One region of the Paenibacillus naphthalenovorans genome, then DNA from elsewhere that is predicted to be linked to it. Evidence: riboswitches for the same ligand, from Rfam matches in the RefSeq annotation. Region 1 holds a riboswitch; each other region holds the start of a gene.

What was found. Region 1 has a riboswitch for cyclic di-GMP ahead of IJ22_RS12355 (response regulator). Riboswitches for the same ligand answer to the same signal wherever they lie in the genome.
Region 2: it holds a riboswitch for cyclic di-GMP, as region 1 does, so the genes downstream of both, IJ22_RS27145 (aspartyl-phosphate phosphatase Spo0E family protein) here and IJ22_RS12355 (response regulator) in region 1, are expected to answer to the same signal.
Region 3: it holds a riboswitch for cyclic di-GMP, as region 1 does, so the genes downstream of both, IJ22_RS02820 (hypothetical protein) here and IJ22_RS12355 (response regulator) in region 1, are expected to answer to the same signal.

The regions. Positions count from the first base shown of each region.
Region 1 covers NZ_CP013652.1:2,474,904-2,478,175, reverse strand. The annotation lists gene IJ22_RS12360 (aldo/keto reductase) at 94-1,074, shown strand; cyclic di-GMP riboswitch class I at 1,317-1,399, shown strand; gene IJ22_RS12355 (response regulator) at 1,588-1,950, shown strand; gene IJ22_RS12350 (metal-dependent hydrolase) at 2,174-2,866, shown strand; gene IJ22_RS12345 (GNAT family N-acetyltransferase) at 2,884-3,272, shown strand, end outside.
Region 2 covers NZ_CP013652.1:1,375,323-1,378,594, forward strand. The annotation lists gene IJ22_RS06655 (ABC transporter ATP-binding protein) at 1-810, shown strand, start outside; gene IJ22_RS06660 (ABC transporter ATP-binding protein) at 800-1,411, shown strand; cyclic di-GMP riboswitch class I at 1,715-1,803, shown strand; gene IJ22_RS27145 (aspartyl-phosphate phosphatase Spo0E family protein) at 1,911-2,096, shown strand; gene IJ22_RS06670 (HD-GYP domain-containing protein) at 2,143-2,775, shown strand; gene IJ22_RS06675 (stalk domain-containing protein) at 2,947-3,272, shown strand, end outside.
Region 3 covers NZ_CP013652.1:579,833-583,104, forward strand. The annotation lists gene ytvI (sporulation integral membrane protein YtvI) at 1-249, opposite strand, end outside; gene IJ22_RS02805 (winged helix-turn-helix transcriptional regulator) at 269-652, opposite strand; gene IJ22_RS02810 (hypothetical protein) at 958-1,260, shown strand; gene IJ22_RS02815 (YuzB family protein) at 1,312-1,533, shown strand; cyclic di-GMP riboswitch class I at 1,836-1,927, shown strand; gene IJ22_RS02820 (hypothetical protein) at 2,010-2,309, shown strand; gene IJ22_RS02825 (THUMP domain-containing class I SAM-dependent RNA methyltransferase) at 2,478-3,272, opposite strand, start outside.

The sequences.
Region 1 (3,272 bases):
AACACGTTGAACGTAAACCAATGTGCGCTGAATGCATAGAAGGCGGATTCTGTCGGCCGATGCCTTTGGCTCATGAAGAGGAGGGAAGGTTAGATGCAATACCGTACATTAGGTAAAACAGGAATGAAAGTATCCAGTCTTTGCTTCGGCACAATGTCCTTCGGAGGTGCAGCCGACGAGGCAGCCTCTATGGCCATGTTCCGAAGATGCCGGGAGGTAGGCATAAATTTCTTCGATTGCGCCGATGTGTATAATAAAGGGCTTGCAGAAGAAATATTGGGCAAGTGCATTGCCGGAATCCGCAATGATGTCATTCTTACCAGCAAAGTTCACGGGAAGACCGGAGAGGGCATCAATGACCGGGGCTTGTCACGCAGGTACATCATGCTTGCGGTAGAGGAAAGCTTGAAGCGGCTCGGAACGGACCGGATCGAATTGTATTTCGTTCACGCTTTCGATTCGGAAGCGGATATGGAAGAGATTTTGCGGGCTATGGACGATCTTCAGCGGCAGGGAAAAATACTGCATCCGGCAGTCAGCAACTGGGCGGCTTGGCAGATCGCGAAGGCGCTTGGGATTTCAGCCAGGGAAAGCCTTGCCCGGTTTGAATGCATTCAACCGATGTACAACCTGGTGAAACGTCAGGCGGAGGTCGAAATTTTGCCGATGGCTCAATCCGAGCGGATGGGCGTCATCTCCTACAGCCCTCTGGGAGGCGGACTGTTGACAGGGAAATACGGTGTCGGCCGAAAGCCTGAACTGGGGCGGCTCGTTGAGCAGGCGAATTACAAGCTTCGTTATGCCGATGCAGGCTATTACGAGACGGCGGACCGCTTCACCCGGTACGCGGATGAGCATGGCGTTCATCCGGTTTCATTAGCGGTGGCATGGGTCATGTCTCATCCCGGGATCACGGCCCCGATCATTGGCGCCCGCAGTGTTGAACAGTTGGAGCCCTCGCTTGGAGCGCTGAACATAGACATGACTCCGGAGTGGAGAAAGGAGATTTCCGCACTATCTCCTGAACCCCCATTGGCGACAGACCGATCCGAGGAAGCTGCCCATTCAAGATGAAACCGGATGCTGAAGAGGGACGGGCACGTCAGAGGCGGCATAAGCAGCGGACATCCGGGATTCTCATATTAAACATGGCGCTCTACAGCTTACTGATAAAAATTGACAAAATTGTGGCAATGCCTGGAGCGAACAGGTATAATTATAGATAAGAAAAGAAGAGCCGTTTAACCTTATTCAGGCCGAGAGTTCGCTCTTGTATTTTCACCATAGGATGCTATAATACATTTGATTATCGGTTCACTCGACTAAGGCAACCCTGGTAAAAGTCAAGGACGCAATGCTAAAGGGACTAATGTGCAAACTACGTCAGCCAGTTGCCGAAGGACCGGAGGAAATCGTCTGATACGGGCCTCCTTTACGGCAAACGGGAGGTCTTTTTTTAGTGACCCGGCATCTCATCTCAAGTTTTTTCGAGTGTTACAAATCAGCTTGACTGATCACTTGCCATTATAGGACCGTGCTGCCACTTATCCTTGCGTACATACATCATACAAGTGGGGGTAATCCGGCGTGAAAAAAATTATTATCGTAGACGATTCTTTATTTATGCGTATGATTCTCAAAAATTCCCTGATCGAATTTGGGTATGAAATCGTGGCGGAGGCAAGCAACGGGCTGGAGGCCCTGACGCTTTATTCCGAGCTTAAACCGGATCTGGTTACGCTGGACATAACCATGCCGGAGATGGACGGCCTTACGGCGCTGAAGGAAATCAAGACGATGGACCCGGATGCCAAAGTCATCATGGTGTCGGCGATGGGGCAGCAGGCGCTTTTGATTCGTGCGGTTTCTATGGGGGCCATCGATTTTATCGTCAAGCCCTTCAGCAAAGACCGTGTAAGGGAGGCATTATTGAAGGCTTTTGCCGGATGAACCGGCCGGTTTTTCAAATAGGCGTTGGGTATGGGATGGAAAGTTTACGGTCCGCCTTTGAAATCGTGAAAGATGAGGGGTGGGGCTAGCGCACCCATGAACCGTCCGATGATCTTGCGGACGTTTTTCTTTTTTTGAGTTTATGGCGGGTTCTTTGTTACAATGTACATACGATGCTTGTCCTAAAGGAACCCGATTCCCATACCAAGGAGGAGTAACCATTATGGAAATTCGCTATCATGGGCATTCTTGCGTGCAGCTCAGTCACGAAGGACACTCTCTGATCATTGATCCGTTTATTTCCGGCAATCCTTTGGCAGCTACCAAGCCGGAGGATATCAAAGTGGAGCACATCCTGCTTACCCACGCACATCCGGACCATATTCTGGATACCGTGCCGATCGCAAAAAACAATGATGCCACCGTCGTTGCCACCTTCGAGCTGGCAACGTATATGAGCTGGCAGGGAGCGAAGACGTTTGCTATGAACATTGGCGGCCGTACCTCTCTGGGCTATGCGGAGATCGAGATGATCCAGGCTTTTCACAGCTCCGGCATCGTGCTCGAAGAAGAGAAGAAGATCATCTATGGAGGCATGCCGGGCGGCTTTATCATCCGGTGGAACGGTTTGACGCTTCTTCACAGCGGGGATACCTCACTGTTCTCCGACATGAAGCTCATTGGCGAGCGCAACCAAATTGATGTGGCGTTTCTGCCGATCGGCGACGTGTTTACGATGGGACCTCAGGATGCGGCTCTTGCTGCAGAATGGCTGAAGGCCAAGACCGTCGTGCCGCTGCATTTCAATACGTTCCCGCCGATCAGGCAGAATGCGCAAGCGTTCGCCGACAGCCTCACGTCAAAAGGGATTACCGGCAAAGCTTTGCGTCCGGGTGAAGTTTGGACGCTTTCATAGACCCGGGAGGTTTCGGCTTGAATCTGAACATTATACCCGTACATACGGAGGAGCAGCTGAATGACTGCTTTTCCGTTCGCATGAACGTTTTTGTACAAGAGCAGCAGGTTCCGCCTGACCTTGAAATGGATGAGTTCGACGTCTCATGGTCGGCGTGCCGGCATTTTCTCGCGGCGGACGGCGAGAAGCCGGTCGGGACTGCACGCTGGCGGATGTATGACTCCCGGACGGCGAAGCTCCAGCGGATCGCGGTGCTTGCTCCTTATCGCGGTCGGGGGATCGGCCGCCTGCTCATCCAGGCGATGGAGGAGGATATCCGGTCGCAAGGTGTGCCTGCGGTCATCCTGGATGCACAGACACAGGCAGAGCCATTTTACCGCAAGCTGGGCTATGAAACGATCTCTCC
Region 2 (3,272 bases), 1.1 Mb from region 1:
ATCGTTGCGTTAGTCGGGTCAAGCGGTGCAGGCAAGAGCCTGTTGGCCCATGCGATCCTGGGGATTCTCCCGGACAGTGCGGAGACCTCCGGCTCCATTCGTTATGATGGAGAAGAGCTTACGACAGCCAGACAAGCTGCTTTAAGGGGGCGCGAGATTGCTCTTGTCCCGCAATCGGTCAATTATCTAAATCCGTTGATGCGCGTAGGAGAGCAGGTTCGGACGAACCGCGGAGACGCTAAAGAAGCGGTCAAGAAACAGCGGGAGATTTTTGAACGGTATGGACTGGGGGCTGAAGTGGAACGCATGTTTCCTTTTCAACTGTCAGGCGGAATGGCCAGGCGGATTCTTGTCTCCACGGCAAGCGTGAGCGGTGCAAAGCTTGTCATTGCCGATGAACCGACTCCCGGTCTCGACGCCGGCGTTGTCAAGGAGACGCTTGGCTTCTTCAAAGAGCTGGCTGATCAGGGATGCGGTGTGTTGTTCATCACTCACGATATCGAAGCAGCCCTGCAGATCGCTCATAAAGTAGCCATCATTTATGCCGGCACGACCGTAGAGACGGCCCGTCCGGATGATTTCGCCGGCAGCGGGGAAAAGCTTCGGCACCCTTACAGCAAGGCATTGTGGAGAGCGCTCCCGCAAAACGGTTTTGATCCGATCCCGGGCTTTCAGCCGCATCCGGGTGCGCTCCCTGAAGGCTGCAGGTTTGCTCCGCGCTGTCCGATGGCTACGAACGAATGCATGAACTCTCTGCCCGAGATGCGATGGCTGCGCGGCGGATCGGTGAGGTGCATCCATGCTTCTTGAAGGGCGAAATCTGGGTTTTCATTACGAAAAAGGTTCCTGGATATTCAGGGGGATGGACATCATGATCAAGCCCGGTGAAGTGGTAGGGCTGGTCGGGCCAAGCGGTTGCGGCAAGTCCACTTTAGCCCGCGTGCTGGCTGGCTATGAGAAGCCCAAGGAGGGAAGCGTTCTGTTGAATGGCGCTCCTCTGCCTTCCAAAGGCTTTCTTCCGGTTCAGCTGATATTTCAGCATCCGGAAAAAGCGGTCAACCCGCGATGGCTCATGCGGTCCGTACTGAAGGAGAGCTGGGACCCCGATGAACAGCTTCTTGCCTCTTTAGGCATTGAGGAGGAATGGCTAAACCGGCGGCCCGGCGAGTTGTCCGGCGGCGAGCTCCAACGATTCTGTATCGCCAGGGCCCTTGGTCCTAACACCCGTTTTTTGATTGCCGACGAGATTACCACGATGCTCGATGCCATAACCCAGGCCCAAATCTGGCATGCGGTGCTAGAGGCGGCCGAAAAGCGCGGTATGGGAATGCTTGTGATCAGTCATGATAAGCATTTGATCGGACGGGTTTGCACCCGGGTAATGAAATGGGGCTCTTCAAGGACGCTTTAGGGGGTTGACAACAAGCCGAGAAATATAAAACTTCCGAACCGGCAGGGGACTGGAAATCGGCATGCAAAACACACCAGCTGCGAATTTAGTTTCGTACTGGTGTTTTTTAATGTAAAAAGACCTAGATGATATTCTAAAATATAGTACTAAAGACTCGTAAAAATGATAGTCAAATTGTGGAAAATGTGTTAGAATAAAAGAAAAGATGTCGAAACACCATAAATTAACACTATCCATGTCGATAGTTTTGCCAATATACATATTTCTTTTGCACCAAATTGTAACAATGTACAAACAATGATAGTCCGATCAAGGCACAGCCATTGAAAAGTGGTGTCGCAAAGCTAAAGGGGCTAACGTGTGGAAACACACCATGCCAGCCAGCCGCCGGAATGAGGAAGAAAACCCTTCATTCGGAGGGTTTTCTTTTTTATTGTAATCGAAAAAGATGGCTTCGTTAAAAAGAGGATGTTATAGCCTGTGAGGATGGTGAGAGGCCATGTACGGTGTTTTTAATGAAAAGCGATTGAAACATTTATCGGAAGAAATTGAGAGAATTCGATTCAAAATGCATGGCATATTCAACATCAAGCTTTGTTTATCCGATCCGGAAGTTAAAGCATTAAGCAAGGAATTGGATTGTGCGGTGATCAGATACCAAGAGTATATCAAGCGATTGACATGAATGAAATAAGGACAATGAGAGGTATTTTACGGAAAGGGTGATGTCAGTGAACGGTGAACAGGCGGTAAACGGACTAACACAATTGCTGGTCAAAGATATAGTGACCTATGAGCATAGTATAAGGGTTGGAAAAATGGCCAAGCTGATGGCGGCCTATCTGAACTTTGATGAATTGCAAACCCAAAAATTGATTGCAGGATGCTGTTTACACGATATTGGCAAGGTACACATCCATGACTCCATTTTGAAAAAGAAATCCTCGCTCACACAGGAAGAGTGGAAATATATGAAGTGTCATGCTTTTTTCGGAGTTCAGATGGCCATCATGGAAGGAATTACCGATCAGGATGTCATCGATACCATTCATTATCATCATGAGCGTTGGGACGGTACAGGCTACCCCAGCGGCTTGAAGGGAAACGACATTCCTGTATATGCCCGCATTTGTTCGATATTGGATGCTTTCGACTGTATGATATCGGATCGCCCCTATAAAAAAGGGATGTCCATACAGCACGCTCGCGAAGAACTGCTGAACCAGAGTTATTCGCAATTTGACGGTCATTATGTTCAGGTGTTTCTCACCATCCAGGATATGATATTGGAACATATTCAAAGAGACTCCGTACATTCGTTCGCCTATCATACGAGAGCTATATATCATTCGGGAATCGTATGACGATGAGATGAGTAGGTCACCGCCGGTGGCTTATTTTGGCTTTTGACAGCTGAAAATGTTACAAATTATTGTTTTTTGATAGGACGGAAGGAAAATGAGGGGAAGGTAATGAATTAAAATTAATGAAGGGCAGGAAGAGCCGAAGCATACAAGATTGGAGGGAAATCAGAAGTGAAGAAGGTTCTTACATCCACGACATGGAAGGTATGGCTTGCCTTTTGGATGATGATCGCCATGCTGACCATTCCGGCCCCGAGAGCGGACGCGGAATCGTTCTCCTATTTCGGGTATCCGAAAGGAACGGTGGGCATATCCAAGCCAACCATCGGTTTTGAGCTTGGCGAAAGGAACGGACTGCAGGTTGGTTCGTTTAGTATGAAGCTGGATCAAAAGCTTGTTTCGGGGACTTTTGATAAAGAAACGATGAGTTTTACATATACACCGACTGCGGGATTAACGCCAGGGGAGCATTCGGTTGAAGTGCAGCTGCAATTTAC
Region 3 (3,272 bases), 1.9 Mb from region 1:
GGTAATCGCCCCAAGGATAACCAGAATAAACAAAATGGTCGAGATGCCGGAAGCAATCGATTTCTTGAGCCCTCTGCGGTGCAGAAATTTCGCGAGCGGCTCGATAATCATGTAAATGACGAACGAAAAGAAAATCGGCGTGGCGATCCGATACAAGAGACTGAAGATGTACATAAACAAATACACCGTCAAAATCAGGAGCGCAATATCGAAGATGGTTTTGTAATATTTGCGGTAAAAACTAATCATTCGGTCACCTCGGACTTCGTCAATCCTCTGCGGCTTGCGCACACCATTTGGCGGCCCAGAGCTTCATCTCTTTTAACATGCGGTGCAAATCCTTGCCTTTGGGTGTAAGCTTGTACTCCACGGTAACAGGAACCGTCGGATAGGCGGTCCGTTCCAATACGCCGTTGTCCTCCAGGTGACGAAGCGTGTCCGTTAACGATTTGGGGCTGACGGATTTGATTTTGCGCTGAAGCTCGCCAAACCGTTTGGTACCGCCGAACAATTCGCGAATGACGAGAAATGACCATTTGCCTCCGATAACATCGAGCGCTTTTTCGATGGAGCACTCGATATGAACCGGCTTCACCGGAATAGAACTGCTGGACTGACGCTGTTTGAGCTGCTCGTTTTCCCGCATGGACATGGTTCTCATCCTTTCCGTATGGCTATGTCTGTGTAGATGCCGAGAGGCAGTAACCTTGTGGTAAGTAATGATAGGAAAATGTAATAATATCCGAATTTTTTCACTCCTTTCCATTTTATATAACAAGCCGTAGAATAGCAAATGCAGCGGCGATACCGTTTGATAGGGAGAAAGCGCGTATGAAAAGGGTGAAGCCGGTTCCCGGCTGGACGCAGCAGCGTGAGATCATGATACGTGAAAGTTGCTTTCACCACCAAGTTTCTATACAATAAGGTGAAAACGATAAGTGCTGGGAGATGGAAATCATGAAATGCAAAATTTCGCGCAATGCCGCCAAAGTGCTTTTGGCCGAAATAGAGAAAGAGGAAGACAAAGAATTGAAGCTCCGCGTATACGTGACGCATTCGCACGGAGATCATGCGCATTACGGTATGAAATTGGACAAGCCTACGGAAAACGATGTCGTCGTCTCGACCGACAAAGGCATCGATGTGATTCTTCAGAAGGACGAGCCGTTTTTGGACGGTATTCGCATCGATTACTTCTATGTGCCTGAGGAAGGCTTTTCGGTGACCAATCCGGGCAAAGGCAACCACGGCGACCACTGATTGTTTAGCGGGTTCCGCAATGGGTTAATGCAATAGAAAGGAAGCCCCCGTATGGCCAACGATATACGTATTTGCGATAAATGCAAGCATATGAGATTAAAAACGGCTTTGCCCAAGCTGCAGAAGCTGGCCCCCGACGCAGAAATCAAGGTGGGGTGCAAATCGTACTGCGGGCCCTGTTCGCGCTTTGCCTTCATCTTCGTCAATGGCCGGTACGTTACCGGCAAGACGGAGGACGAAGCGATCGAAAAGGCCAGTAAATATGTGAAGTGACTTCATAGCGGATACCTACGCGCTTATGTTCAGGTCAGGTCCTGACCGCAGGTTGCTGCGGGTTTATAAGTGTTTCGGAGTCCGCTTTTTTTCTTTATCATCCGTCTTTTTAAGGAGTTAAGTACCTCATCATTTTGGCCCGTATCGGTTCCTTATAGGAGAAATTGGGCTGTTATATATTGAAAATAGTTCCAAAGACTCAATGTATTTGGTGAAAATAGGAATTTTGAATTATGTATCTCTTAGGTCTTATCTTTTATTCTTAAGGAAATGAAGTTTATTTGAAGACATTTTTCGAGCAAACTCGATAAAGGCAAACCAGGCGAAAGCCTGGGCACGCAAAGCTATAGGGGCTAAAGCGCTGATTCCGGCGCCAAGCCAGCCAGTTGCCGAAGGTAAGGAGCGACGCATCCATTTGCTACTCCTGTACCCGTAGGTTGAGAGTCTCTTTGTTTTTGAAAAAGGAGTGGAAACGGATGCAGGGTCAGGATCGGAGCATCATGTCAAGAAAAGGCTTTTACACGAAAGTAGGGAATGATTTCGTAGGCGTGTTTTTGTCGAACGAAGGTCCGAAAATGTTCATTAACCGTGAGGTTTACGAACTGATGGCGCCGTGCTGGGACGTCGAAATGGTTAAGGGGCGCAGCCATCAGATCGTGAATTTTTACTGGCGCGGCGAAGTCAAGCTGTCTGTAAGATGCGAAGCGGATAATGACATATTCATGCCGCTATTCGATTATTTGAGCTGCAGGGAGTCTCTGGTTCGTCACGCCTGATTGCCGGAATAGAAGAATAACCGATATCGCAAAAAGAACCGCGGACAAGGCGAAGTGCCTTTGAAGCGGTTCTTTTGCATGCTTATATGATATGTCCGGGCTGCTTCAGCATAAACATGGAAAGATGAAGAAGCTTAAGACGATCACAGTACGGCAAGGTCCCGAATGTTATTGTTCGGAAGGAGCCGCCTTGTTGCTGCGCCAACCGTATAAACCGCCGGGGGCGAAATATTGGTAAAGACTGCATTCGATGCGGCCGTTGAACAGCTTGCGTTTCTTGTCGGTTTTACGGCCCATATGATGCTCAAGCTGTTTGTTCGGGCTCAGGATGAAGGCGGACCATGTAGGCAGCTGCCCGTATAAATGGCTGAACTGGCGAATAGCCCGTTCCGCTTCACCGTGGTCGCCCAGACGTTCGCCATACGGCGGATTCGTAATGATACATCCGTAATCTCCCCGCGGCATGACCTTGGCAACAGGGAGCACCTGCAGGGTCAGCTCCTTTGCCAAGCCGGCCGCCTTCGCGGCGGCCAAAGCGACATCGATCGCTTTCCGGTCGATATCGGAGCCCGTAATCTGGAGCGGGATGTCATCCTTTACAAGATCGTAAGCTTCTTCGCGGGCTTGAGACCATAATTCATTAGGAATGAGCGGCCACTTCTCGGCGTTGAAGCTGCGTCTTAAGCCCGGGGCCAAATTCCATCCGATCATTGCGGCTTCGATGGGTATCGTGCCCGACCCGCAGAAGGGGTCATAGAGCGGGCGTTCGGCCTGCCACCGGCTCAGCAGGACCAAGGCTGCGGCCATGGTTTCTTTCAGCGGGGCTTCCGTGACCAGCTTGCGGTAGCCGCGCTTGTGAAGTCCGGGGCCGGTTGTGTCCAGCGTCAATGTAGCGATGTCGTTGAGCAGCGACACCTCGATGACGAAGCGGCCGCCGGTTTCGCGGAACCACTCCGTACCGTA